4 regions of the Longispora sp. NPDC051575 genome follow, and region 3 is predicted to be linked to each of the others. Evidence: riboswitches for the same ligand, from Rfam matches in the RefSeq annotation. Region 3 holds a riboswitch; each other region holds the start of a gene.
The links. A riboswitch is a leader RNA that binds a small molecule or an ion and turns the genes downstream of it on or off. The one in region 3 is predicted to bind cyclic di-AMP.
Positions count from the first base shown of each region.

Region 1: it holds a riboswitch for cyclic di-AMP, as region 3 does, so the genes downstream of both, AB0M43_RS21305 (hypothetical protein) here and AB0M43_RS24210 (NlpC/P60 family protein) in region 3, are expected to answer to the same signal.
Region 2: it holds a riboswitch for cyclic di-AMP, as region 3 does, so the genes downstream of both, AB0M43_RS11180 (hypothetical protein) here and AB0M43_RS24210 (NlpC/P60 family protein) in region 3, are expected to answer to the same signal.
Region 4: it holds a riboswitch for cyclic di-AMP, as region 3 does, so the genes downstream of both, AB0M43_RS14970 (NlpC/P60 family protein) here and AB0M43_RS24210 (NlpC/P60 family protein) in region 3, are expected to answer to the same signal.

Region 1 is NZ_JBFAZP010000007.1:107,537-114,464, reverse strand. Features, by position in the region: gene AB0M43_RS21315 (hypothetical protein) at 1-123, opposite strand, end outside; gene AB0M43_RS21310 (hypothetical protein) at 120-797, opposite strand; gene AB0M43_RS21305 (hypothetical protein) at 1,097-2,065, opposite strand; cyclic di-AMP (ydaO/yuaA leader) riboswitch at 2,098-2,247, opposite strand; gene AB0M43_RS21300 (SHOCT domain-containing protein) at 2,686-2,937, shown strand; gene AB0M43_RS21295 (heavy metal translocating P-type ATPase) at 3,009-5,684, shown strand; gene AB0M43_RS21290 (hypothetical protein) at 5,791-6,321, shown strand; gene AB0M43_RS21285 (multicopper oxidase family protein) at 6,332-6,928, shown strand, end outside.
Region 2 is NZ_JBFAZP010000004.1:29,900-36,827, reverse strand. Features, by position in the region: gene AB0M43_RS11190 (ArsB/NhaD family transporter) at 1-1,009, shown strand, start outside; gene AB0M43_RS11185 (universal stress protein) at 1,006-1,485, shown strand; cyclic di-AMP (ydaO/yuaA leader) riboswitch at 1,637-1,789, shown strand; gene AB0M43_RS11180 (hypothetical protein) at 1,801-2,793, shown strand; gene AB0M43_RS11175 (hypothetical protein) at 2,889-3,242, opposite strand; gene AB0M43_RS11170 (hypothetical protein) at 3,311-3,667, opposite strand; gene AB0M43_RS11165 (GNAT family N-acetyltransferase) at 3,963-4,616, shown strand; gene AB0M43_RS11160 (NAD(P)H-binding protein) at 4,620-5,276, opposite strand; gene AB0M43_RS11155 (flavin reductase family protein) at 5,287-5,913, opposite strand; gene AB0M43_RS11150 (3'-5' exonuclease) at 6,160-6,813, shown strand.
Region 3 is NZ_JBFAZP010000008.1:13,720-20,647, reverse strand. Features, by position in the region: gene AB0M43_RS24235 (TIGR03943 family protein) at 1-494, opposite strand, end outside; gene AB0M43_RS24230 (permease) at 491-1,495, opposite strand; gene AB0M43_RS24225 (4'-phosphopantetheinyl transferase superfamily protein) at 1,604-2,266, shown strand; gene AB0M43_RS24220 (metal-dependent hydrolase) at 2,379-3,179, shown strand; gene AB0M43_RS24215 (alpha/beta hydrolase) at 3,187-4,131, shown strand; cyclic di-AMP (ydaO/yuaA leader) riboswitch at 4,285-4,416, shown strand; gene AB0M43_RS24210 (NlpC/P60 family protein) at 4,458-5,414, shown strand; gene AB0M43_RS24205 (NlpC/P60 family protein) at 5,614-6,579, shown strand; gene AB0M43_RS24200 (GNAT family N-acetyltransferase) at 6,871-6,928, opposite strand, start outside.
Region 4 is NZ_JBFAZP010000005.1:115,738-122,665, reverse strand. Features, by position in the region: gene AB0M43_RS14985 (SpoIIE family protein phosphatase) at 1-913, shown strand, start outside; gene AB0M43_RS14980 (S9 family peptidase) at 935-3,007, shown strand; gene AB0M43_RS14975 (threonine/serine dehydratase) at 3,152-4,087, opposite strand; cyclic di-AMP (ydaO/yuaA leader) riboswitch at 4,240-4,384, shown strand; gene AB0M43_RS14970 (NlpC/P60 family protein) at 4,399-5,373, shown strand; gene AB0M43_RS14965 (aldo/keto reductase) at 5,501-6,454, opposite strand; gene AB0M43_RS14960 (MarR family transcriptional regulator) at 6,529-6,928, shown strand, end outside.

The sequences.
Region 1 (6,928 bases), on a different contig from region 3:
GCCGCGCGGGGCAGGCGCCGCGCTCGATGCGATCGCGGCCGACGGTCGGGGTGATGGCGGTTGCCCGCCGCAGCCTGCCAGGAGCAGGGCCGCGACGGGCACCAGAAGGACGACGGATCTCATGACGCCCAGGTGATGATGGTGACGGTGTTGCCGGTGCGGATCGACGTCGTCGAGGGCGCGGCGGCCTTGAACGCGGCGTCGGAGTGGCCGTAGATCGCGGCGAGCTGGTTGAAGTCGTGGGCGTTGGGGTGCTGGTTGGTGGACCAGTCCCGCGTGTAGTCCATGCAGGTGCCCAGGTTGGCGTTGGTCATGTCCTCGTCCTGGTGGCCCAGGCCGAAGTCGTGGCCGACCTCCTGGCACATGACGCCCTGGCGCTCGGCGGCGCTGCGGCCGGCCTCGTAGGTGTCGTTCATCTTGGCGCTGGCCTGGTTGATGTGCGTGCCACCGGAGTCGGTGTCGATCGAGGCCAGCCCGGCCCAGCCGTTGTTGCCGTAGGCGTAGTTGCACACCCGGATCGCGCCGGCCGGCATGACGCAGCGACGCCGTGTCGTGCTGGACGTGCCGCCCGCCACGACCGTGTTCTGCAGGTACGGGCTGGCGTTCCAGTCCGCGTTGGCGGTGGACAGGGCGCCGGCCCAGTCAGACGTCACGCTGGAGTAGATCGTCAGCCGGGCCTCGCCGGAGCGCGACCAGTGGTAGCTGCCCCAGCTGTGGTCGGCCTGCGCCGGCGTGGCGGTGAATCCGACGATCGCCGAGGCGGCTGCCAGGGCGATCGCGAGGGGTCGGATACGCATGAGTTGTCTCCCCAAAACCAGACTCGCTTCGATGCGAGGTTGCCAGGGACGCTACTACCGCAGCTAGTAGGTGAGAAGATCGACTTTGTAGCTCCACCTACTACGGAAAGTAGTATTTAAGGTGAAGTGGGGCCTAACATGAGGCGCAGTTAAGCAATCCATAACCATCGCTGTTTCCGCTCGCGCCGCAGCACCGCTCTCGCGGCAGCTCACTCCGACGACATGGTGAATTCGCAACTCGCGGGCGCCCACCTGGAGGCCCGTCGGCGGCGCGCGGCACCCCGGGCCGGTCCTACGGTTCAGCGGATGGAGACGTGCACGTGGTCGGTGTGCTCAGCGGACGGGCCGCCGTAGCCCGAATAGGACCGCCAGCCGGTGCCCGGCATCCAGATCTGGCGGTACCAGATGACGTAGAGCACCGCCAACCGGTCGGCGTTGGCGATGTACCAGGCCGCGAGCCGGTTGCCGTACTCTCGGTCGCCTCCGGTCGCCGCTCCCGAGAAGCCCCCGACCGCCGCAGCCCAGTCACACGCCCGCCCACGGGGATGCTCGTAGCCGTCCTCCATCGAGCGGTAGCAGCCCACGAAACGGGTGAACCCGGCCTTCCTCGTCTCGTTGTAGGCGTGCAGGGTGCGCGGCGACAGACAACCCCCCGTCGAGGGATCCCGCACCGTGCAGCCCTCCGAGGAGAAACTGCCGTCCGGGTTGCGCGGTGCGGGTGTCGCGTTGGCCGGCAGATCGCCGAAGCCGAGAGTCGGGTCCCCACCGCCGGCCTTGCGCAACGCCTTGAGCGCGTCATCCTGACGCGTCCTGAGCGCCTTGAGCTGCGTCTCCTGCTCCAGGATCGCGGCGTCGAGGTCCTTGCGCTGCTGGTCGAGCTCGGCCTGAGCCGCGGTGAACGCGCTCACCGCGGCGGCGTCGCGCTCCGACAGGTAGCGCATCGTCGCGGCCGACTGCAGGAATCCGTCGAGCGAGCCGCTGTTGAGCAGGATCTGCGCCTGGCCCGTCCCAGCGCTCTTGTACTGGGCCGCGGCGAGCAGCCCGACTGCCGCGCTCAACCCTGCCACCTTGGCCTGGGTAGCGGTGATCTGACCGGACAGTTCGCCCTGGCGCTTCTTGGCGTTGGCGATCGCGGTCCTGGCGTCCTGGTACCCCTGCGAGGCGGCAGACAGCGCGTCGCGCAGTTCCTTCGTCCCACCCTCCGGTTCGGCGCGAACCGGCGTGGCGATCAGCACGGCGGCCATGATGACTGCGGTCACGAACGCCACGCGGCGTGTTGACGGTGACAAGACAGCATGAACCTTTCTTCCTCGACCGCCTACCAGGTCAGCTGACGGATTCGGGCGGGAAGAGCGCCCTACCGCAGGGCCCTGAGCTGGGCCCGGCGGATTCACCCCACGTACCTTGGGTCCCCGGCTCGCCCAACTGGGCGACTCGGCGGTGACGACCGGCGTCATCCCTTCGGGTGACAAACAGCCGGCCGACTGAACGCCGATACTAGGACAGGTAGTAGCCGCCGGCAACCTGTCGCACGGCGGTGCCATGCAAGGAAGACCAGCACCACTACCCATAGTCAATACGCAGAAACACGGAGCGGGCATGGACCGCCGAGCCTCGCCCGCGAAAGGCTGAAGGCCTGCGCTCCGGTCTGGGGCGAGTCGATCCGTCACGATGACACCCCGTCGACCTTGGGGACGCAACAGTGACCGCCCGGCTCTACTTCGCCCGTTGACGTGGGACGTTTCACCTAATCTGAGCGATTCCGATGCGAGGTGCCGGCTGCCTGAGGGGTCAGACGGCCTGCCCAGCTCGGGCCGGAGGGCACTGGCGGAGTCTGCGGAGCGCGGCGCACCGTGGAGGTGACCGGTTTGATTCGGAGGTGGGCGTGATGATGTACGGCGATGGCTGGGGCATGGGTTGGATGCTGATCATGCTGGTGCTGTGGGGTGTTCTGACTGCTGGTGTCGTCTGGGTGGCCGTGCGCTGGGCACAGGGCTCCGCGAGTCGGGGCGGAGGCCCGGTTCAACAGGCGTCGGCACTGGAGATTCTTGATCGGCGTTTCGCCGCCGGGGAGATCGATGCCGCGTCTTACGACGAGGCGCGGGTCCGGCTGGCCGGCCCTGGGCCGGGTCGGCCGTGAAGTCGTCGGCGATCCGGGCTCCGCGATGATCGTCGCTGCGGTGTCATGAGCTCCTGAAGGAGACGGTTGCGATGAACACTTTCGACTTCGGCGTCGTGGCCGCCGCTGTGGCGCTCATTGGCGTGTTGGGTTGGTTCTTCTTCGGAAAGCGGGCGGTGCGGGACGCGTCGGTGGCCGGCGGGGTGCAGCGGATCGAGGTGACCGTGCGGGGCGGCTACCAGCCGGACGTGATCCGGGTCCGCCAGAATGTGCCCCTGGAGATCGTCTTCGACCGGCGGGAGTCAGGTGACTGCACCTCGCGGGTGGTGTTCGCCGACCTCGGCGTCAGCGCGGCGCTGCCGGCGTTCGCCCGCACGACGGTGCGGCTGACCCCGGTCAAGGCCGGCACGGTGGGCTTCGCGTGTGGCATGAACATGATCCACGGCCGGCTGCTGGTCGAACCCGGCGACAGCCCGGAAGCCACAACCACAGAGGTGCTCCCGGCGGCGGTCCTGCCCGAGGCGGCAGCCGATGTCGAGGATACCCAGGTGGCCGAACGGCGGGCCGAGGTCACGGACCTGAACCGCCGGGTCGCCGTCGGGACCGTGCTGACCGCGCCGGTGCTGTTCGCGGTGATGGCGCACGAGGTGTTCGGGGCCGGCTGGGTGCCGGGGTTGCTGCTCGACCGGTGGCTGCAACTCGCGCTGATCACACCGGTGATGTTCTACACCGGCTGGCCGATCCACCGCACCGGCTGGCTGACGTTGCGCAACCGGGCCGCGGACATGAACAGCCTGATCACGCTAGGCACCACCGCCGCATACGTGTTCAGCCTGCTGGTCACGCTCGCGCCGGAGGCGCTGCCGGCCAACGCGCGGGAAGTGTACTTCGAGGCCGTCGGCGTCATCCTCACCCTGATTCTGCTGGGCCGGTTGCTGGAGGCCCGCGCCAAGGCCGGTACCGGTGAGGCGATCCGGGCCCTGCTGGGTTTGCGGGCCCGCACGGCCCGGGTGGTGCGCGACGGCACGGAGGTCGACGTGTCGGTCGAGGACGTGACGGTGGGCGACGAGGTCGTCATCCGGCCCGGGGAGAAGATCCCCGTGGACGCGGTGGTGGTGTCGGGCTCCTCCGCGGTGGACGAGTCGATGGTCACCGGGGAACCGATGCCCGTCACCAAACGCGCCGGCGACACCGTCGTCGGGGCGACCGTCAACGGGACCGGGTCGCTGCGGGTGCGGGCCGCGAAGGTCGGGGCGGACTCGATGCTCGCCCAGATCATCCGGCTCGTGCAGCAGGCCCAGGCGTCCAAAGCCCCCATCCAGCGCCTGGCCGATGCGATCTCCGCCTACTTCGTGCCGGTCGTCATCGCGGTGGCGATCGCCACGTTCGCCATCTGGTTCGTCGCAGGGCCGCCACCGGCGCTGACCGTCGCCCTGGTGTCAGCCGTGTCGGTGTTGATCATCGCCTGTCCGTGCGCGCTGGGCCTGGCGACCCCACTGTCCATCATGGTCGGCACCGGCAAGGGCGCCCGGGCCGGAATCCTGATCCGCTCCGCCGAGGCACTGGAGACCGCGCACCGGCTCAACACGATCGTGCTGGACAAGACCGGCACCGTCACCGCCGGCAAGCCGGTCCTCACCGACGTGCGCCCCGCCGGCGACCTGACCGAGGCCGAATTACTGGAGCTGGTCGCCGCCGCCGAGGCCGACAGCGAACACCCCCTGGCTGCGGCGATCGTGGCCGGCGCCCGCGCCCGGAGCCTGGCCCTCCCAGAGGTGACCGGGTTCGACTCGATCACCGGCAAGGGCGTCCGCGCCACGGTCGCCGGCCGGGAGGTGCTGGTCGGCAATGTCCGGCTGCTCGCCGACGCTGGCATCGACACCACGGCCCTGGCGTCGCACGCCGCGGAGCTGTCCGGGGCGGGCAAGACCGCAGTGTTCGCCGCCGTCGACGGCCGGCCGGCCGGGGTGATCGCCGTCGCCGACACTGTGAAAGCCGACTCCGGGGCGGCCATCGCTGCGCTGGAGAAACTCGGTGTCGAGGTGGTCATGCTCACCGGCGACAACCAGCGCACCGCCGCCGCGATCGCAGCCCAGGTCGGAGTGCGCCGAGTACTGGCAGAGGTGCTGCCCGAACACAAGGCCGACGAGATCCGCCGGCTGCAGGCCGAGGGCCGACGGGTTGGCATGGTCGGCGACGGCATCAACGACGCCCCCGCCCTGGCCGCCGCCGATGTGGGCCTGGCCATCGGCACGGGCACCGACGTCGCGATCGAGGCCGCCGACATTACCCTCATCTCCGGATCCCTGACCGGCGTGGTCACCGCGATCAGGCTGTCACGGGCCACGATGCGCAACATCCGGCAGAACCTGTTCTTCGCCCTCATTTACAACGCCCTGGGCATCCCCGTCGCCGCCGGGGTGCTCTATCCCCTGTGGGGGCTGAGGCTGAGCCCAATGTTGGCCGCCGCCGCTATGGCCCTGTCGTCGTTGTCGGTCGTCGCCAACGCCAGCCGGCTACGCCGCTGGCGAGCCACACCGCTGCCTGCCACGACCGTGCCCCTTGTCCAGCCGCACGTCGAGACCCGGGAGCCAGCAATCATGGAACAGGTCGTTGCCGTGACGGATCCGGTGTGTGGCATGCCTGTCGACCCGGTCGGCGCCATCGGCCGCACCATCGGCGCGGAGACCTTCTACTTCTGCTCGCCCCACTGCGCCGCCGCATTCGACGCCGACCACGACCGGTGGCTGACCAGACCCGCCCGGTGACGGGACCTTCGCCGGCCGGGGGGCGGGCCGGCCGGCCCTGCACGGCTCCGGCGAACGCGAGCACCGTGAGGGCGCAGGTACGACGCGTGATAGTAGGAGGTGCGTGGTGAACCCCGAAGCGCTGGTCGGATTGTTCGTCACCGCAGACACCCGCCCCGGCGACCGGCGGCTCGCACTGGCCGGACTCCGGCCCACCGTCGTCCTCGCCGCACGGCTCGCCGTCATCACCCTCGGCGTCGCCTTGTCCACCGCCGCCGCGCTCGCCGTCACCGCCGCCGTGTTCTCCCCCCGGCAGTGGGCCCTCTACTTCGCCGCGAACCTCTTGATCGCCGGCTGCTACGCACTGATCGGCGTCATCCTCGCCCCGGTCTTCGATCGGGTCGCCGGCGTGTTCATCGCCTTTCTCTTCCCGTTCCTGGACCTCGGCATCGCCCAGAGCCCGATGCTGCGCGGCCAGCCCGCCGCCTGGGCCCACTACCTGCCCGGCTACGGCGGCACCCGAGTCCTCATCGACGCGGCCGTCACAGACACCTTCGACGAGACCAGGTCGCTACTCATCGCCCTGAGCTGGATCGCCGTCCTCACCGTCACCGCGGCCGTCATCTACCGCCGGGCGATCCGACCGGCCCGACGATGAGGCGGCAGCCATGAGACGACGCACGCTCCTCGCCACCGGAATGGCCGCCCTCGGCGCCGGGCTCACCGCCGCCTGCGACACGACCCCGGACCCGGCCGCGTTCGTCACCCCCGACGGCGAGGAGGTCCGCGCCGCCGAGGCCCGCCGCAACCCCGGAACCATTCGCGACATCCGGCTCACCTCGACCGCCGGCCCCGTCGACCTCGGCGGGACCATCGTGAATACGTGGAGCTACGACGGGCAGATCCCCGGCCGACCGATCCGGATCACCGCCGGCGAACAGCTCCGCGCCACCCTCACCAAGCGGCTACCCGAGCCCACCAGCATCCACTGGCACGGCGTAGCGCTACGCAACGACAACGACGGCGTGCCCGACCTGACACAGAAACACATCCCGACCGGGGCAGATCACACCTACCAGTTCACCGCCCCGCACCCCGGCACCTACTGGCTGCACCCGCACACCGGCGTCCAACTCGACCGGGGACTGTACGCGCCGCTCATCGTCGACGACCCGCACGAACCCGGCGGCTACGACGACGAATGGATCATCGTCCTCGACGACTGGCTCGACGGCATCGCCGGTACCCCCGACGACGCCTTCGCC
Region 2 (6,928 bases), on a different contig from region 3:
CTTCCGGTACGCGGGCGCGCTCGCGGCCCGGCTCGGCGGCGGTACCCCCCAGCGGTTGCTCGGGGTGGTGTTTCTGATCGCCGCCCTGGTCACGGCGGTGCTGAGCCTGGACGCGACGGTGGTGCTGCTGACCCCGGTGGTGTTCGCGACGACGGCGGCGGTCGGGGTCCGGGCCCGCCCGCACGTGTACGCCTGCACCCACCTGGCGAACTCCGCCTCGCTCCTGCTGCCGGTGTCGAACCTGACGAACCTGCTCGCCTTCGCGGCCACCGGGCTGACGTTCGCCGGGTTCGCCGGGCTGATGGCGCTGCCGTGGCTGGCGGTGATCGGCACCGAGTACCTGGTGTTCCGCCGGTTCTTCGCCGCTGACCTGGGCACCCCCGCGCAGCCGGTGCCCGTGCCCGCCGCGCCCGCCCCGCGCTACGCCCTCGCGGTGCTGGCCCTGACCCTGGCGGGCTTCGCCGTCGCCGAGCCGCTGGGCGTGCACCCGGCCTGGACCGCCGCCGGGGGAGCGGTCCTGCTGGCCCTGCCGGAGCTGCGCCGGGCCCCGCGCCGGCTCGGCCGGATCCTGGCCGAGACCAACCCGGCGTTCTGCGGGTTCGTGCTGGCCCTGGGCGTGGTGGTGCTCGCGGTCCGCCGGCACGGCCTGGGCGCGCTGCTCGACGGCCTGGTCCCCGGGCACGGCGACCTGCTGGGCCTGCTGTCCGTCGCCGCCCTCGCGGCGGTGCTGGCGAACCTGGTCAACAACCTGCCGGCGACCCTGGTGCTGGTGCCCGCCGTCGCGCACTCGCCGGGCCTGGTGCTCGCGGTGCTGATCGGCGTGAACGTCGGCCCGAACCTCACGTACGTCGGGTCGCTGGCCACCCTGCTGTGGCGGCGGATCCTGCACGCGCACGACGCCCGGCCCACCGCGACGGAGTTCCTCCGGCTCGGGGCGCTGACCGTACCGGCGTGTCTGGCCTCGGGGGTGGTCGCGCTGTGGCTGGGGCTGCGACTGTGGGGGGTATGAGGATTCTCGTCTGGCTCACCGAGGGCACGTGGCCGGCCTGCGTCGACGCGGCGGCCGACCTGGCGCCGCCGGGCGCGGACATCACACTCCTGCACGTCACGGACCCGGGCGTGGCCGAGAGCCTGCACGGCGCGTTCCTGGGCCGGCTGGGCCGGGGCGGGCACGGCACCGACCCCGGGGACACGGTCGAGGCGGCGGTCCGGGCCGCCGAACGCACCCTGCTGGACGCGGCCGTGGCCCGGTTGGGCCGCCCGGCGCACACCGCCGCCACGTCCGGCCGGGCCGAGCGGCTGGTGGTCGAGGCGTGCGAGGCGGCGGACCTGCTGATCCTGGCCCGGGACGGCGACCACTCCCGGCCCGGGCCGGGCAGCCTGGGGCCGGCGACCCGGTTCGTGGTGGACCACGCGCCGTGCCGGGTGCTGCTGCTGTGGCCGGACGCGGCGACGTCCCCGCGGCTGCTCCCGCCGGCCGGGTAGGCCCGCCGGGTACCGGTCTGCTCGGATTGTCGCTCTGTGTGACGACCCACCCTCCACTGTGTGTGATTGAACGGCCGGTAGTTGCCGAGAGTCACGCTCTGTCCTAGCATCGGCGTGCAGACGACCGGCCTTCGCCGCCGACGGGTGGCACCGGGAGTCACCGCCGAGTCACCCTCCGGGGTGAGCCGGGGACCCAAGGTACGTGGGGTGAATCCGCCCGGCTCCTCTGTGGAGGGCCGGCCGGTAGGGCGCTCTTCCCGCCCGAATCCGTCAGCTGACCTGGTAGGCGGGTACGGGAGAAGGGTTCTGTCTGTCTTGTCCGTCTTAGTACGCCGTGCCGCCCTGACAGTCGTCGCCGTCGCCGCCACCGTGCTGGTCGCGATCACCCCCGCCCAGGCCGAGCCCGAGGGGGGCACGAAGCCACTGCGCGACGCGCTCCGGGCCGCCTCCCAGGGGTACCAGGACGCGCGCACCGCGATCGCCAACGCCAAGAAGCGCGAGGGCGAACTGTCCGAGGAGATCCTCGCCTCCCAGGCCAGGGTGGCCGACCTGAGCGCGGCGGTGGGCCGGCTGGCCGCGGCGCAGTACCGGGGCGGCTCGTCGGCCCAGCTCCAGGCGCTGCTGTCCAGCGGGTCGCCGGAGAGTTTCCTGGACACGGCGGCGACGGTGCGCTACCTGTCCGAGCGCGACGGGGCCCAGGTCACCGCGCTCAAGGCCGCCCAGGCCACCCTCGCCCGGCAGCGCAAGGACCTCGACGCGGCGATCCTCGAACAGGAGAACCAGCTCAAGGAGCTGCGCAAACGCCAGGACGAGGCGCTCAAGGCGCTGCGCTCGGCCGGCGGCGGCGACCCGACCCTCGGCTTCGGCGACCTGCCGGCCAACGCGACCCCCGCGCCGCGCAACCCCGACGGCAGCTTCCCGTCCGAGGGCTGCTCCGTGAAGGACCCGACCACCAGCGGCTGCCTGTCGCCGCGCACCCTGCACGCGTACAACGAGACGAAGAAGGCGAACTTCGACCACTACGTGTCCTGCTACCGCTCGGCCGAGGACGGCGGGGAGCACCCGCGCGGCAAGGCCTGCGACTGGTCCTCGGCCGCGAAGGGCTTCGGCGGGATGGCGGTCGGCGCGGAGAAGGACTACGGGAACAAGCTCGCCGCCTGGTACATCGCCAACGCGGACCGGCTCGGGGTGCTCTACGTCATCTGGTTCCGCCAGATCTGGATGCCGGGCACGGGCTGGCGCTCGTACTTCGGCAGCGGGGACCCCTCGTCGGAGCACACGAACCACGTGCACCTGTCGATGCGCTGACCACCTCGCGGTCGGGCCGGCCCCGCCCTGACCGACCGCGTGTCGGCCCGCCCGTGCGGGCGGCGGGCACCGTAGGGGTACCCGCCGCCCGGATCTCAGCCGCAGTTGGCGGTGATCGTGGCGACCACGGAGGTCGTGTCGTTGATGCGGCGGTAGGTGTTCGGGGCCGTACCGACGCAGGTGTAGCTCGTGGAATTCCAGTTGCTCGACACCGTCGTCCAACTGCCGGTGGCGGGGTCCAGCCGCTGGAGTCGGACGTAGATGTCGCGCTCGTCGCCGCTGTCGCAGATCATGTAGGCCCCGGCGCTGAGGTACGTCCCATCGTCGGTGAGGTAGTACTTGGTCCGGCACGTCGGGTAGGCCTGGGCGGGCACGCTTGCGGCGAGGCTGACGCCGGTGGTCGCGAGGGCGAACGCGGCGGCGAGGGTCGTCCTGAGAATGCGTGACATGGGTGCTTCTCCTTCGGGAGAGGGGCGGGTTGGCCGGCGGGTACCCCTGTGGTGCCCGCCGCCGGGGTTCAGCCGCAGTTGGCCGTGATCGTCCGCACCACGCTGGTCGTGTCGTTGATGCTGCGGTAGGTGTTCGTGGCCGTGCCGACACAGGTGTAGCTGGTGGTCTCCCAGTAGCTCGACACGGTCGTCCAGGCGCCGGTGGTCGGGTTCAGGCGCTGGAGCGAGACGTAGATCTGGCGCTCGGGGAGCCCGTCGTAGCAGATCATCCACGCTTCCGCGCCGATCGAGGTCCCGTGGTCGCTGAGGAAGTACGCGACCCTGCACGGCGGGGCGGCCTGGGCCGGGGCGGTGGCGGCGAGGCTGACGCCGGTGGCGGCGAGGGCGAACGTGGCGGCGAGGGCCGTCCTGAGTAGTCGTGACATGGGTGCTTCTCCTTTGGGAGAGGGAGAGGCGACCGTAACAGTCTACATTAGACAGTGTCTATAGATGTCGATGCCTTCGTCCCTCGGCCCACTGGGTCCCACGAGGCGAGCGTCGCGTGGATGTCCTGGCCAGGGGCGCGTCCTGCGTGATCACCAGCGAGTCCGGCGTCGGGAACCGGACCGTCAGGTTCAGGCCGCCCGCTGGCCGGGCCCCGGCGGGCCGCCGACAGGGGCCGGGCCATGGCGCGGGCCACAGACCCTGTCCGGGGCCGGGGCGGCGTGCTGTAATGGCCTGATGATCATCACGGAGGATCTGGTCCGACGGTGGCTGCGGGGCTGGGGCCTGGCCCGGCGCCTGCCCGCCCCCGAGCCGGTCGACGGCGGCCTCCAGGTCCGGTGCGACCAGCCCGGCCGGCAGGTCGAGGTGTTCGCGCTCCGCGCCGACGAGGAACCCGACTCGGTGGCCCGGCTGGCCGCCCGGGTCGCCGCCGCCGACCTGCGCACGTGGCTGACGGTGACCACCACCCGCCCCGAGGAGGTCGGCACCGCCCTCGCGGCCGGCGGCCTGGAGCTGCTGGACCGCCCCGAGTGGCTGATGAGCGTCGACCTGACCACCCACCCGCGGCACGCCCCGGCCGACACCTACCGCTCGACGGTCGAGGTCGACGGCCCGGTCGTCACTGTCTCGATCCACGACCCTTCGGGGGTACTGGCGGCCCGCGGCCAGCTCGCCGTCTCCGGTACCGACGCGGTGGCCGACCGGATCGAGACCAGCCCCGAGCACCGCCGCCGGGGCCTGGCCAGCGCCGTGATGGGCGCGCTCGCCGGGGCGGCCGTGGACCAGGGCGCCCGGACCGGGCTGCTGATCGCGAGCGCCGATGGCCAGCACCTGTACTCCCGCCTGGGCTGGCGGCGCGAGGCCGACGTCCTCATCGCCCGCCCGGCCTGACACTCAGCCGAGGCCGGCGACCGCCCGGGGGACGGGCGTGTCGCCGCCGACCAGTTCCAGGGTGCGGCCGACCGTGCCCGGCGCGTCGAGGAGCGCCAGCAGGACCGCCGCCACGTCGTCGCGGGTCACGTCGCCCCGCCCGGTCCGCTCGGCCAGCGTGACCAGTCCGGTGCCCGGACCGTCGGTGAGCCGCCCCGGCCGCAGGACCGTCCAGTCGAGCCCGGGCCGGGCCCGGACGTCGTCGTCCGCCGCGCCCTTCGCGCGCAGATAGGCGGCGAACACCGGGTCCGTACCGGCCGGGGGCTCGGGGTCGGCGCCCATGCTGGAGACCACCACGAACCGGCGGACCCCGGCACGCTCCGCCGCGTCGGCGAACAGGGCCGCCGCGCCCCGGTCGACGCTGTCCTTGCGGTCGATGCCGCTGCCCGGGCCCGCGCCGGCCGCGAACACGGCCGCGTCCGCCCCGGCCAGGTGCGCGGCCACCTCGGCGACGGTGGCCGTCTCCAGGTCGCACACCGCCGGCTCGGCCCCCGCCGCGCGCAGGTCGTCGGCCTGTTCCGGGCGGCGGATCAGCCCGGTCGCCGTGTCCCCGCGCCCGGCGAGGAGCCGTTCCAGGCGCAGCGCGATCTGACCGTGGCCGCCGGCGATGACAATCCGCATGGATCCGACCCTAGGTGGCCGGCGTGAGCTGGTGCGGCATGTTCCAGCCTTCGGCGAGCCGGGACGGGTGCACGTACCCGCCGCCGCCGAAGAACTCGCAGAACTTCATGATCAGCGGGTCCCAGCCGACCGGGTCGACGTACTGGGTGCCGGGGATCAGCAGGCTCTCCTCGACGTGCGCGCGCCGGACCGCCACCTCGAACGCCGTGGCCCGGGTGCCGAACGGGTGCGCGGTGACCACCTCGCACTCCAGCTGGACCGGGCACTCGGCCACCCGGGGCGCGCCGACCAGCTCCGAGGGCTGCGGGGTCAGCCGGGCGAGCCCGAACTTGTCCGGCTCGTACCGGTACCCCTGTGCGGCCTTGTTCTCGGGCACGTCCTGAGCGCCGGTGGTCATCGCGAGCCGGTCGACGGCCTCCACCAGGTCCGACGGCACGAGGTTGAGGACGCAGCCGCCGTCGCGGAGCAGGTTGGCCGTGGTGTGCCCGCTGTTGCCCAGGCCGAGCATGCAGTTCTGGCCGAGCCACCAGGCCGAGGACATCGGGGCGAGGTTGGCGGTGCCGTCGGCGTTGCGGGAGCTGATCAGCACCACGGGGGTGCCGAAGTACAGCACCTTGAGGTCGGTGACCTTGTGCATGGGACGTCCTCCGTGAGATCGGGTCTCCGTCGAGCGTGCCCGGGGCGGGCCGGTCGTGCTGGCGGGGAACGGACTTCGCGTTCGGCCCCGAGCTTCGGCCCCGAGCTTCGGCCCCGAGCCTCGGTCCCGAGCGCCGGCCCGCGCTCCGGCCGTGGCGAAGGAGCGGCCGTCCCGTCCGGTACCCGACGGTGGGTGTTCCGCGTGTCCCCGCCCGGCCCCGCGCGCCCCCGGTGCCATAGTGGACCGGTGGACACCACTGGCACGTCGAGGTCCGCGTCCCGTTCGGCCCGCCCGCCGTCCGTCCGCGCCGTGCCCGGCCAGGCCGCGCCGGTCGACGCGCTCACGTCCTGGGTGGCGATCGACTTCGAGACCGCCAATCCGCGGCGGGGCAGCATGTGCGCCGTCGGCATGGTGGCGGTGACCGACGGGGAGGTCACGGACGCGTTCGGCACCCTGGTGCGGCCGCCGGAGCGGGCGGCGGAGTTCAACCCGTGGAACGTGCGGGTGCACGGCATCACGGCGCGCGACGTGCGCGGCGCCCCGAGCTGCGCGGACGCGCTGGACCTGATCGACCGGTTCACGGCGGGCCGGCCGCTCGTCGCGCACAACGCGTCGTTCGACAACAGCGTGCTGACCCGCGCGCACGAGCTGGTCGGCCGCCCGGTGCCGTCGCCCCGGATGTACTGCACCCTCCAGCTGTCCCGGCAGCTGTGGCCGCACCTGGGCGACCACAAGCTGCCGACCGTGGCCACGGCCACCGGCTTCCGAACCCTGGAGCACCACGCCGCGCTGTCGGACGCCCGGGCCGCCGCGCACGTGATGCTCGCCGGGCTGCGCCTGCACGACACCACGGATCTGGGTGTCCTCGCCGGCAGGGTGGGGCTCCGGCACCGTAGGTAATCAACTCTTGACGGTGAGTAAGAGTTCGGTTAGAGTCTGAGGTGAAGCCCGACCCGATCGTGAAGCAGAGATGCGGAAACGAACGAGCCGGGCTTCTCCTGTGTCCGGGGCCGGG
Region 3 (6,928 bases):
ATCCGGGCCAGGTACACCCGGCCGTCGGGGCCGGCGACGATGAACCCGGACAGCTTGACGTTGCGGTCGGCGAGGGTCCGGCCGCCGTCGAACACGGAACGGCTCGCGTAGTCCAGCACCGACAGCCGGACCGGGTCCCCGGCTGCCAGCGGCGGGTAGTCGGTGTTGGCCGGGGCGGTGCCGAGCGCGGAGCCGGTCCGGTTGACGGAGAAGCCGCCGAGCGCGGGCGGGGCGAGCAGCAGCACGGCGAGCATCGGCACCATGAGCAGCCACGCGGCGTCGAACCGGCCGCCGTGCTCGTGGCCGTGCCCGTCCGCCTTGCGGAACAGCCCGACGAGTCCGAGGACGGCGATGAGGACCATGGCCCCGCCGGCCACGTACAGCAGGGGCCACATGCCTTCCTTGACGTAGCGCACGAACGTACCCGAAATGGTGGTCTTGAGGATCGCGCCGCCCACGAGCAGCAGGATCACCGACCTGGTCGCCTGTCTCACCACAGCAGGGCCCCCGTTCCGACGGACACCAGCACCGCGACCGCGAACGTCGTGGGCGCGAACCGGAGCGCGAACCGCCGGCCGAACGCCCCGACCTGCATCGCGAACAGTTTGAGGTCGACCATCGGGCCGACGACCAGGAACACCAGCCGCGAGGTGAGCGAGAACTGGGTCAGCGAGGCGGCCACGAACGCGTCGGCCTCCGAGCAGATCGACAGCACGACGGCGAGGGCGGCCAGGGCCAGCACCGACAGCACCGGGTTCTCGGCGACGGCGCGCAGCCAGGTCGGCGGCACGGTCACGTTGAGGGTCGCGGCGGCGAACGCCCCGATCGCCAGGTACCCGCCGGCCTGGGTCATGTCGTGCCGGGCGGCCGAGACGAACGCCATCAGCTTGCCCTTGCCCGCGTGGTCGTGGTGCGCGGGCTGGCGCAGCCAGTCGTCGCGGCCGAGCCGGAGCCACAGCCAGCCCATCACGACGGCGGCGGCGAGGCTCGCGCCGAACCGGGCCGCCACCATCGACGGCTGACCGGGGAAGGCCACATAGGTCGAGATCATCACGACCGGGTTGATCGCGGGCGCGGACAGCAGGAACGCCAGCGCCGCGCCCGGGGTGACGCCCCGGCGGACCAGCGCGCCGGCCACCGGCACCGAGGCGCACTCGCAGCCGGGCAGGATGCCGCCCGCGAGCCCGGCGGCGGGCACCGCGAGCACCGGGTTCTTCGGCAGCGCCTTCGTGAAGAACCCCGGCGGCACGAACACGGCGATCGCGGCCGACAGCAGGGTGCCGAGCGCCACGAACGGCATGGCCTGGATGACGATGGAGATGAACACGGTGGTCCAGCTCTGGAGCACCGGGGAGTCCATCGCGTCGGCGAGCAGCCCCCTGGCCAACACGGCGACGATGAGGAGGACCGCGAGGACCTCCACGGAACGCACGCGTCTCCGCCGGGGCGGCGCGTCGTGTCCGGCGGCGGCCCGGACGGCGGTCTCTGTCTGCACAGAGTGACGGTACTAGTCGAGCCCCGCCACGCGAAGGGGTGAAACCCCTATAACGGACCTGTTATCTGGTACTCCAGTGGACAATTCGACGCCCGCTACCCTTCACCCGTGACACTGGCGATGGTCCTGGACACGGCGACGGTACTGGCGGACGGCGGCGGGGAGTCGCTGACCGCCGAGGAACGCGCCCGCGCCGACGCGTACCGCCGCGGGATCGACCGGGACGACTACGTCGCGGCGCACGTCCTGGTCCGCCGGTGCGTGGCCGCCCTGCTCGGCGTGCCGGCCGGCGAGGTGGTGCTCCGGCAGCGCTGCGCGGGCTGCGGCGCGGTCGACCACGGCCGGCCGTACGTCGACGGGCGGCCCGAGGTGCACGTCAGCCTGTCGCACACCCGGGGCGCGGTCGCGGCGGCGGCCGGCTGGGGCCCGGTGGGCGTGGACGTGGAGGCGATCGGGCGCCGACTCGACGACGGGCTGATGGCGAAGGTGCTCGCGGACGGCGAGCTCGCGGCGGTCCGGGCCGCCGAGGACCCGCGCGCGGCGTTCATCCGGCAGTGGGTGCGCAAGGAGGCCCTGATCAAGGTGGGCGCGGCGAGCCTGGGGCGGCTGCGGGACACCGACCTGTCGGCGCTGCCGGCGGACGTTCCGGCCGGTACCCGGCAGGTGGTCCGATTCGCACCGTGGCACGTGCTGGACTGGCTCGATCCCGCGCACCGCTTCGGTTTCGCCGCCGTCAGCGCCCGCGAACCGAGGCTGCTCACCCCGGGCTGACCGCCCACCTACCCGTGCTCCCGAGCTCCAAACGTGTGCCCCGCAACAATCTGGTCACGGCCGCGTGTCGCAGTCGCCCACCCGGGCACGAACCGGGACGCTCGGCGGCATGGTGATGGGTCCGACGCACGCAATGTCCGGGGCCGCCGCGTGGCTGGCGGGTTCGTGGGCGCTCGGTGAGTTCATGAACATCCACCAGCGCCCCGCCGAACTGGTCGTCGGAGCCGCCGTCTGCGCCGGCGCCGCACTGCTGCCCGACCTGGACTGCTCGGGCCGGGTCACCGCCAACAAGGGCGGCGCGACCGTGGCCCGCACCTTCGGGGTCGCGTCGCTGTTCCTCGCCGAGTGCGTGGAGAAGTTCGCCCTCGCCGTCTACACCGTCACCCGGGCCAAACACGACCCGAAGCGCAAGAACGGCCACCGCACCCTCACGCACACCTGGGTCTTCAACGTGGCCCTGGGCGGCCTGGTCGCGTTCCTCGCCGGGCACTGGGGCAAGCCGTTCGTGATCGGGCTGCTGTTCTTCACCCTCGGGCTCGCGATCCGGGGCCTGCTGGCCGACTGGGCGAAGGAGCGCGGCTGGATCGTGGTGACCCTGCTGTCGGCCGGCGCCGCGTACGGGGCGTGGCTGTGGCTGCCCGCCGACCGGGGCTTCCCGCTGCTCGGGCTCGCCATCGCGTTCGGCGGCGTCATCCACACCCTCGGCGACATGATCACCAGGGCCGGCTGCCCCGTCCTGTGGCCGCTGCCGCTGGCCGGCCGGGTGTGGCGCGAGATCGGCGTACCGAATTTTATGGCCGTCCAGGTGAACGGCGGGTTCGAACGAGGTTTCCTCCGCCCGTTTTTTGTGATCGTGGCCGGACTCGCCGGAATTCTTCTGGCGGTGCCCGACATCCTCGACCACCTGCGATGATGTGCCCATGTGGGTCAAGGACATCCTGGGCGACGCCTACGAGGCGCGCACCCTGCCGCTGCCGGACGACGAGAACGGCGAGCTGGTCGCGACGCTCGTCCGCCGTCGGGCCGGCCAGTCCACCCGGGCGGTGCTCTACGTCCACGGGTACAACGACTACTTCTTCCAGACCCACCTGGCCGACTTCTTCGTCAGCCTCGGCTACACCTTCTACGCGATCGACCTGAGGCGCAGCGGCCGCAGCCTGCGCCCCGGCCAGACGCCGTCCATGGTGGACAGCGTCGCGGAGTACTTCGTCGAGCTCGACGAGGCCGCCCGGATCATCCGCGAGGAGGACGGCCACGACATCCTGGTCGTCAACGCGCACTCCACCGGCGGCCTGACCACCTCGATGTGGGCGCACAAGCTCCAGGGCACGGGCACCATCACGGCGCTCACCCTGAACAGCCCGTTCTTCGACCTCAACGCGAACTGGTTCCTCCGCCGGGTCGCGCCGGTCGTGCTCGCCCCGATGGGCCGCCGCCAGCCGATGCGTTCCCTCCCGGCGGGCCTGAGCAGCGTGTACGGCGACAGCGTGCACGTCGACCGCAAGGGCGCCTGGAACTTCGACACCGCGTGGAAGCCGATCGAGGGCATCCCGACCCGGCTCGGCTGGCTGGTGGCGATCACGCACGCCCAGCGCCGACTGCGCAGGGGCCTCAACATCGACGTGCCGGTCCTGGTGACCGCGTCCACCGCGTCGTACAAGCGTCCCGAGTGGAGCGACGACGCCACCCGGATGGACTCGGTCCTCGACGTCGCGCACATCGCGGAGTACTCCCGCGCGCTCGGCCCCGACGTGACATTCATCGAGGTTCCTGACGGCCTGCACGATCTCGCCCTGTCGGCGGAGGAGTCCCGCCAGTTCTACTTCGACACCCTGCAGGAGTGGCTGAACGCGCACGTAGGGTAATCGGGCGGAGCCTAGACCCTCCTCTGAGCTGCGGTGCGACCGGGTGGGGCCCACGTCTGGCCCGTCACTCAGGGTTGCTATGCCCGAGATCCCAGGTAGCGTCAGTCAACGTCCGGGAGTCAGCCACCCATTGATGGGGAGCGCCGGACGGGCCGCCGAGTCATCGTGACCGGTGAGCCGGGGAACCATCGCGGAGGTGCGACTTCTCCGCCGGGGTGAATCCGCGCAGTGCGCGGTAGGGCGCAATTTCTTCCCGTCCGAACCCGTCAGCTAACCCGGTAGGCGGTGTGCTGCCCGTGTAGGCAGACGAGGGAAGAGAGTCCTCCTTGGCACCAAGTTCCGTGCCGGGGCTGCTGCGCGCCGCGCTCACTGTTGTGGGCGTCTCCGTGCTGGCCGTCTCGGCTCCGATGACCGCCGCTCAGGCCGATCCCGGTACTGACACCCAGGGCAAGATCGATCAGAACACCCGCGAGGTCACCCAGATCTCCGGTGAGTACGACAAGGTGCGCGCGACGCTGGCCAGTACCCGGCTCGTCGCCGACACCGTCGCCGCGAAGTTGGCCCCCCTCGCCGACAAGGTCGCCGCGACCGCCAACCCGCTCGGCATCGCCGCCCGGCCCACGACCTCCCTGTTCGACCAGGTCGGAGCCGCCGCCGTGGCCACCCGTCCCGCGCCGGACAGCGTCGGGGACCTCACCAGCGCCCGGGGCGAACTCGACGCCGAGAAGGCCCGCCTGGACGGCCTGATCGCCGAGCAGACGAAGCAGGAGACCACCCTGGCGGCGAAGAAGACCGCCCTGGAGGCCGCCAACGCCGAGCTGGTCAGGGCGCGCGACGAGGCGAAGGCCACCGCCGACCGGGCCAGCCGGTCCGCCGAGCGGTCCACCAGCCCGTCGAACACCTCCAACACCCCGCCGCCGAACGTCTCGGGCAAAGCGGGCGTGGCCGTGCAGTTCGCGTACGCGCAGCTCGGCAAGGCGTACGTCTACGGCGCGGCCGGCCCGGACACCTACGACTGCTCCGGTCTGACCATGCGCGCGTGGGGCGCCGCCGGCGTCGGCATCGGCGGGCACCAGACGAACGCGCAGTGGGCCGCCACCACCCGGATCGGCCGGGGCGACCTGCAGCCGGGCGACCTGGTGTTCTTCTACGGCCTGGGCCACGTGGGCATCTACGTGGGCAACAACCAGGTGATCCACGCGCCGCAGCCGGGCGAGTCGGTGAAGATCTCGAACGTCGACTCCATGGGCGGGTACGACGGCGCGGGCCGGGTCCGCGGCTAAGTAGATCCGGGCGGTTCCATTCCACAGGTGGTTTTCCCGCCATTTGTGTGCCCGGTTTCTCGAACACCGAGAAAACAGCTCATCACCTCGCGTGATGGGCTGTTTTCTTTGTGTAGTAGGCATTTCTCGAAGGTGGCACGCATCTCACAAGGCGGGTAACGTGGGCGCGGCTTGTTGCCTATGAAAGGGTCGTGCTGCGTTGACCACCGTCAGCCGGAAACCCCTCCGCGTACTGGCCATCGGCTGCCTCCTCGCCGTCGCCGCAACCCTCGGCGCCTCCCCCGCCCAGGCCGAGCCCACCCCCGCCGAGCTCGCCGCCCAGATCGACAAGGCGTCCGAGGAGCTCGAGAAGGTCATCGAGTCCTTCAACAAGGTGACCGAGCAGCTGAAGGTCACCCGCGAGTCCGTCGACAAACTGAACATCCAGCTCAAGCCGGCCCAGGACAAAGTGGACGCCGCGCGCGGCCGGATCGGCGCCGTCGCCGCCGCCGCCTACAAGGGCCAGAGCGTGTCCTCGATGAGCGCCCTGCTCAGCTCCCAGAACCCGTCGAGCCTGATGGAACAGCTCACCATCCTCGACCAGTTCGCGTACGGGCAGCAGCAGGAGATCTCGGCCTACAACCAGGCCAAGTCCGCCTACGACGGCGAGAAGACCAAGCTCGACGCCGCCCTCAACCAGCAGACCGCCCAGGAGAAGGAACTCGCCGGGCAGAAGGCGAAGATCGAGGAGGAGCTGAAGAAGCTCCAGGAGCAGCGCAAGAAGGCCGGCATCGGCCCCGGCGGCACCGTCGGCCTCCCCGCCCCGCACCTGCCGGGCACCGCGGGCAAGGCCGTCGACTTCGCGTACGGCGTCGTCGGCAAGCCCTACATCTTCAACGCCGCCGGCCCCAACGGCTACGACTGCTCGGGCCTCACCATGGCCGCGTGGAAGTCCGCCGGCGTCTCCCTGCCGCACAACGCGGCCATGCAGTGGGATGCCACGGCGCACATCCAGCGCGGCGAGCTCCAGCCCGGGGACCTGGTCTTCTCCAACGGCCTGGGCCACGTGGCGATCTACGTCGGCAACGACAAGGTGATCCACGCCCCCCAGCCGGGCCAGAACGTGATGATGGCCCCCATCACCCAGATCGGCAGCATCTACGGCTACGGCCGCGTGCGTGGGTGAGGACCCGCTGAGGACGACGCTGGCGGCGCCTCGGCGGAATTCGCAGGGCGCTGCCCTAGCGACTTCCGCCGACGCTTGCCAGCCCCGCCCTCAGCGGGCCACTTCGCCTTAGATCAAAAGATTTTTGTGGGGTACGCCTTCGCGGCGTGCCCCACTTTTGTGTGGGGGGGCTGGGAGTTACGGCGGACATGTCGTTCGGGGCTTTCTTGGCTTTCGGGTGGGTCCGGGAATGGGTTCGAGGGGAAGGGCCGGTTGTCGCAGACCGGGGGACTCGATCGGGGCGGGCACCTGTCAGGCGGACTGGGTGGGCAGGTGTAGTTCGGCTACGGGCTGGTTGCCGCTGAGTTCG
Region 4 (6,928 bases), on a different contig from region 3:
CGAGGGCGTGGCCGTGCCGCTGATCGCCCGGGACCAGCTGCTCGGCACGCTGTCGGTGGGCCGGCACCTCGACCGGCTGCACAGCGTGGACGAGGTCGCCGTGGTCGCCGACCTGGCCCGGCGGGTCGCGCTCGCCCTGGACAACGCGCGGATCCACGCCGAGCGGGAGAACATCGCCCAGGCGTTCCAGCGGGCCCTGCTGCCGGCCGCGCTGCCGTTGTCCACGGGGCTGGAGTTCGGCGCGGAGTACGTGCCCGCGAGCACCGGCACCGATGTCGGCGGCGACTTCTACGACGTGCTGCCGCTGGGCGACCCGGCCGGGGACGGCGGCGAGGCGTACACCTGGCTGGTCTCCATCGGGGACGTGTGCGGCAAGGGCGCGCAGGCCGCGGCGCTCACCGGCCTGGTCCGCGACGTGGTCAGGGTGCTGGTCCGCGACGGCCGTTCGCTGCCCCGGACGATGGAGCTGCTCAACACCACGATGCTCGAACGCGGCGACGGCAAGCACTGCACCCTGGCGGCGGCGATCGTGACCCGGTCGACGAACGGGGTGGTGGAGCTGGAGCTGTGCCTGGCCGGGCACGACAAGCCGGTGCTGCTGCACGAGGACGGCGGCACGACGCTGGTCGGCGAGGGCGGCACGGCGGTCGGCCTGCTGGACACGGTGCGCACCCCGCTGGCCACGGTCCGGCTCGCGCCGGGCGACGCGCTGGTCTTCTACACCGACGGGGTGACGGAGCGCCGGCGCGGCGACGAGCTGTACGGCCAGGACCGCCTCCGCCAGGAGCTGGCCGGCCTGACCGGGTTGCCGGCGCAGGCGGTGGCGAGCCGGTTGCGCGCCGCGGCCCTGGCGTTCTCGCCGGAGCAGCCCAGGGACGACATCGCGTTGTTGGTGCTGCGCAACCCGGGCTGACCTCGGGTAGCGTTGCCCGCTATGAACGCAGTTCCCCCGCTCGCCAAGCAGGTTCCCACGACCCGTGTGCAGCACGGCGACTCCACGGTCGACGAGTACGCGTGGCTCCAGGACAAGACCGACCCGGACACCATCGGCTACCTGGAGGCGGAGAACGCCTTCGCCGAGCAGGCGACCGCGCACCTCGCCGGGCTCCGCGAGACGCTGTTCACCGAGCTGAAGACGCGCACCCAGGAGACGGACCTGTCGGTCCCGACCCGGCAGGGCGATTTCTGGTACTACAGCCGCACCGTCGAGGGCAAGCAGTACGGCATCCACTGCCGGGTGCCCGTCTCCGGCGACGCGGTCCCGCAGGTGTCCCCGGACGGCGCGCCGCTCCCGGGCGAGCAGGTCGTGCTCGACGAGAACGAGCTGGCCGGCGACAAGGACTTCTTCTCCCTGGGGACGTACGACCCGAGCCCCGACGGCACCCTGCTCGCGTTCTCGACGGACTACTCGGGCGACGAGCGGTACACGATGCGGGTGAAGAACCTGGTCACCGGCGAGGTGCTCCCCGACGAGATCCCGAACACCTTCCACGGTTCCGCCTGGTCGCGGGCCGGCGACGTGTTGTTCTACCTGACCGTCGACGAGGCCTGGCGCCCGCACCAGGTGTGGCGGCACACCCTGGGCTCCACCGAGCCGGACGTGCTGGTCCACCACGAGACCGACGAGAAGTTCTGGGTGAGCGTGGGCCTGACCCGGTCCGCCGACTACCTGGTCATCGACATCGGCAGCAAGATCACCAGCGAGCTGCGGTTCGTGTCCTCGGACGACCCGACGGGCGGGTTCGCGGTGTTCGGCGCGGGCCGGGTCGAGGGCGTCGAGGTGCAGATCGACCACCAGGGCGACCGCTTCTGGGTACTGCACAACCACGACGCGGAGAACTTCGTCCTCGGCTGGACCCCGGTCGACGACACGAACCAGTTCCACGAGGTGATCGGGCACCGCGAGGACACCCGGCTGCTGGACGTGCAGGCGTTCGCCGACCACGCGGTCGTGCACTTCCGCCGCGACGGCCTGACCGGTCTGCGGGTGCTGCCCAACGACGGCGAGCCGCGCGAACTGACGTTCCCCGAGCCGGTGTACGACGTGTCCCCCACCGGCAACGCGCACTACCCGGCGTCGACGTTCCGGCTGGCCTACACCTCCCTGGCCACCCCCGACTCGGTGTACGACTACACCATCGCCACCGGCGAGCTGACCCTGCTCAAGCGCCGCCCGGTGCTGGGCGACTTCGACCCGGAGCGCTACGAGCAGTTCCGCGAGTGGGCGACGGCCCCCGACGGCACCCGGGTACCCATCTCGATCATGACCTTGAAGGGTACGCCCCGGGACGGCTCGGCCCCCCTGTCGCTGTACGGCTACGGCAGCTACGAGACCAGCATCGACCCGTGGTTCTCCATCGCCCGGCTGTCCCTGGTGGACCGGGGCGTCACGTTCGCCATCGCGCACGTCCGCGGCGGCGGCGAGATGGGCCGGCACTGGTACGACGACGGCAAGCTGCTGCACAAGAAGAACACCTTCACCGACTTCGTGGCGTGCGCGCGGCACCTGGCGGCGGCCGGCTGGACGAGCCCGGAGCGCACCGTCGCCCGGGGCGCGTCGGCCGGCGGCCTGCTGATGGGCGCGATCGCGAACATCGCGCCGGAGGCGTTCGGCGGGATCGTCGCGCAGGTGCCGTTCGTGGACGCGCTGAACACGATCCTCGACCCGTCGATGCCACTGACCGTCGTGGAGTGGGACGAGTGGGGCAACCCGCTGGCCGACCCCGAGGTGTACGCGTACATGAAGTCCTACTCCCCGTACGAGAACGTCACGGCCCAGGAGTACCCGGCGCTGCTCGTGATGGCCGGGCTGAACGACCCCCGGGTCGGCGTGCACGAGGCCGCGAAGTGGGTCGCCCGGTTGCGGGTCGTCGGGCGGGGCGGTCCGGTGCTGCTCAAGACGGAGATGGGCGCGGGGCACATGGGCCCGTCGGGTCGGTACGACGTGTGGAAAGAGGAGTCGTACGTGAACGCGTGGCTGTTGGACGTGGTGGGCCTGGCGGGCTGACCGGCGACGGCCCGGCATCCTGTGCCGGGCCGGCACCTCGGGTCGGGCCAGGTCAGGCCTCGCCCAGACCACTCCCGGGGTCGGGCCGGGTGCCGGCCAGCTCCGCGGTCGGGCCGGGGCTGGGGCCGGTGCCCGTCGCGTGCGTCAGACCAGGGCCGCCAGCAGCGCCGGGTTGATGTTCCCGCCGGAGATGATCGCGACGGTCCGCCCGAGCGGCAGCTCCTCCCGGTGGTAGAGGTACGCCGCCGTGGACACCGCCCCGCTCGGCTCCGCCACCAGCCGCGCGGACCGGGCGAGCACGCCCACGGCCGCGCCGATCTCCTCCTCGGTCACGGTGACGATCGCGTCGGCCACCTCGCGGATGTGCGCGAACGTCAGCTCGGACAGCCGCGGGCTGCGCAGACCGTCGGCGATGGTCTTCTCGGTCTCCTCCAGCGGCCAGGACACGACCCGGCCGGCGGCGAGGCTCTCCCGGGCGTCGGCGGCCAGCGCGGGTTCGACGCCGATCACCTTCGCGTTCGGGGCGAGCGCGCGGATCGCGGTGCCGACCCCGGAGAGCAGACCACCTCCGCTGACGGGTACGAGCACGACCTCCACGTCCGGCAGGTCCTCGGCGATCTCCAGCCCGACGGTGCCCTGCCCGGCGATGATGTCGAAGTGGTCGAACGGCGGGATGAGCGGGTAGCCGTGCCGGGCGACGAGTTCGAGGGCCCGCGCCTCCCGTTCGCCGGGTGAGACGACGATCACATCCGCGCCGAGGTTCTGCATGCCCGCGATCTTCACCTCGGGGGTGGTGTCGGGGACGACGATGATGGCCGGCATGCCCAGTTGCCGGGCCACGTACGCGACCGCCTGGCCGTGGTTGCCCGACGAGTACGCGATGACCCCGGGCATGTCCGGGCGGATCGCGTTGCGCGCGCCACGGATCTTGAAAGCACCGATGGGCTGCAGGTTCTCCGGCTTCAGCCAGAGTGGCCGGTCGGCGTCGGCCCACGCGCACGGCACGAGTTGGGTCCGCAGCACGGTACCCGCAATGGTTGTGGCGGCTTTCTGGATGTCACCCAAGGTCACGAGCCTCATAGTCGTCAAGGTAACCACACGGCGAATTCATCGTTAGGTAGTTGGGTAGCTACCGCACGAAGTGGCATCAGCAGATAACTTGTTACCCCCCAGTCCAGCGTCTAGCCTTGGGACCGTTCGTCCGGGTACAGCGACCCGACGGGGGGAGCACCGGTCGAATGCCGCCGAGTCGCCCTGTGGCGAATCGGGGACCCACAGAGCTAGTTGGGGTGAATCCGTCACTGTTCGTAGTGGCGGTAGGGCGATCTTCCCGCCCGAACCCGTCAGCTAACCCGGTAGGCGGCTGAGGGAAGAAGGAGTCAGCAGCCCAGGTGAAATCCGTCCGCGGAGCCTATTTAGCCGTCGTCGCCGTCACCGCCTCCGTCGTGATGTCCTTCGCGGGCAGCGCGCACGCCGACGATGTCGACGAGATCGAGCGCCAGCTGGATTCCAAGTGGAGTTCGTTGGAGGGCACGATCGAGCAGTACAACAAGACTGCCGCGACGCTGAAGACCACCAAGGCCGAGGTCGAGGCCGCCTCCCTCAAGGTCAAGCCCCTCCAGGACAAGGTCGACGTCGCGTACGCGCAGATCGGCCTGATGTCCGCCGCCGCGTACAAGGGCGGCAAGGCCAGCACCGCCAACGCCCTCCTCGGCGGCGGCTCGGCGGACTCGATGCTCGAACAGCTGACCCTCCTCGACGCGATCAGCGCGTCGGAGCAGAAGCAGATCGACGAGCTGAACCGGCTCAAGGCTCCCCTCGACGCCGAGAAGAAGAAGATCCAGGCCCTGCTGGACTCGCAGCAGAAGATGGAGTCCGAGCTCTCCGCCAAGAAGGTCTCGATCACCGGCGAGATGGACGCCCTCCAGGCCCAGCGGACCGCCGCGTACAAGGACCGGGCGAGCCGCAACGGCACCCGGATCGACTACGTGCCGCCGTTCATCCCGGGCCCGCCCGGCAAGGCGGTCACCTTCGCGATGGCCCAGATCGGCAAGCCGTACGTGTGGGCCGCCGGCGGTCCGGACGCCTACGACTGCTCCGGCCTGACGATGGCCGCGTGGGCCGCGGGTGGCGTGTCCATGGGGCACTACACCGGCTGGCAGCGCGACGCGTCGACCCCGATCACCCGGTCGCAGCTCCAGCCCGGTGACCTGATCTTCTACGGCGGCGACCGGCACGTGGCCCTGTACATCGGCAACAACCTGGTCGTGCACGCCCCGCAGCCCGGCCAGAACGTCAAGGTCGAGGGCGTGGACATGGGTGGGGACACCCCGACCGCCTACGCCCGGCCCAAGTACGCGCGCTGACACCCCCCTGCGAACGGCCCGCCCTCCGAGTGGAGGACGGGCCGTTCGTGTGTCCGGGGACCGGCTCCGGCCCGGTCGCCGCGCTGGTTCCGCTGATCGGGGCGGGCCGACCGCCGGCCTCCGCGGATCAGTAGCGGGTGCCCTCGGGGGTCGGCAGGGTGTCGAGGTCCGCGAGGTCCTCGGCGGTGAGGACGAGATCCGCCGCCGCCGCGTTCTCCTCCAGGTAGGAGATCCGCTTGGTGCCCGGGATCGGCACCACCTGCTCGCCCTGCGCGAGGGTCCACGCGAGCGCCACCTGACCGGGCTTCGCGCCGTGCCGGTCGGCGATCACCCGGACCGCGTCGACCAGCTTCTGGTTGGCGGCCATCAGCTCGGCCGAGAACCGGGGCATCAGCCGGCGGCGGTCGCCCTCCTCCAGGTCGTCGAGGCTGGCGAGCGCGCCGGTCAGGTAGCCCCGGCCGAGCGGGGAGAACGGGATGAACGCGGCCCCGTTGGCCTTCGTCCAGGGCAGGACCTCGTCGAGGTAGTCCCGGGTCCACAGCGACAGTTCGGACTGGATGCTGGCGACCGGGTGCACGGCGTGCGCGCGGGCGGCCTCCTCGGCGGTCACCTCGGACAGCCCCAGGTACCGGACCTTGCCGGCCTCGACCTGCTCGGCGAACGCGCCCCAGGACTCCTCGATCGGCACGGCCGGGTCGACGCGGTGCATCTGGTACAGGTCGATGTGGTCGACGCCGAGCCGCTTCAGGGACGCGTCGACCGCCGCCCGGATGTGCTCGGGGCGGCCGTCGGGCTTCATCGCGGCGGGGAACGGGGCGGGGACCAGCCCGGCCTTGGTGGCGAGGACGACCTCGTCGCGGCGGCCGGCCAGCGCGCGGCCGACGAGCTCCTCGTTGTCGTACGGCCCGTAGATGTCGGCCGTGTCGATCAGGGTCACGCCGAGGTCGATGGCCCGGTGGATGACCTTGATGTGCTCGTCGGGCGACTGGGTCCCCGTCGAGTACGCCCAGGTCATGCCCATGCAGCCGAGGCCGACCGCGCCCACGGTCAGGTCGGTGGTGCCCAGGGTGCGCTGCTGCATCAGTACTCTCCCAGCTATCAGTGTTCTGATTGTTCTGGGGCCGAGACTATCAGAGCACTGATAGTGTGCCAACCATGCAACTCGGGATGTTCGTACGCAGGCTGGAGCAGACGCTGACCGCCGCCAAGGCCGACGCGTTCCGGGAGACCGGGCTGACCGTGCCGCAGCACCTCGCGTTACTGGTGCTCGCGGCCTCGCCCAACAACTTCTCGGCCGCCCAGCTCGCCCGGGTGTGCCTGGTGACCCCGCAGACCATGTCCACGATCACCGCGAACCTGCTGGCCAAGGGCCTGATCGAGAAGCACCGGTCGGACGTGCACTCCCAGGTGCTGGTGCTGAAGGCCACGCCGGCCGGACTGGAGCTGCTGGAGCGGGCCGAGCCGGGGAACCTGGCCGTGGAGGCGCGGTTGATCTCGGGGTTCACGACGGAGGAGCAGGAGAAGTTCCGGGAGTTCCTGATCCGGGCGCTCAGCG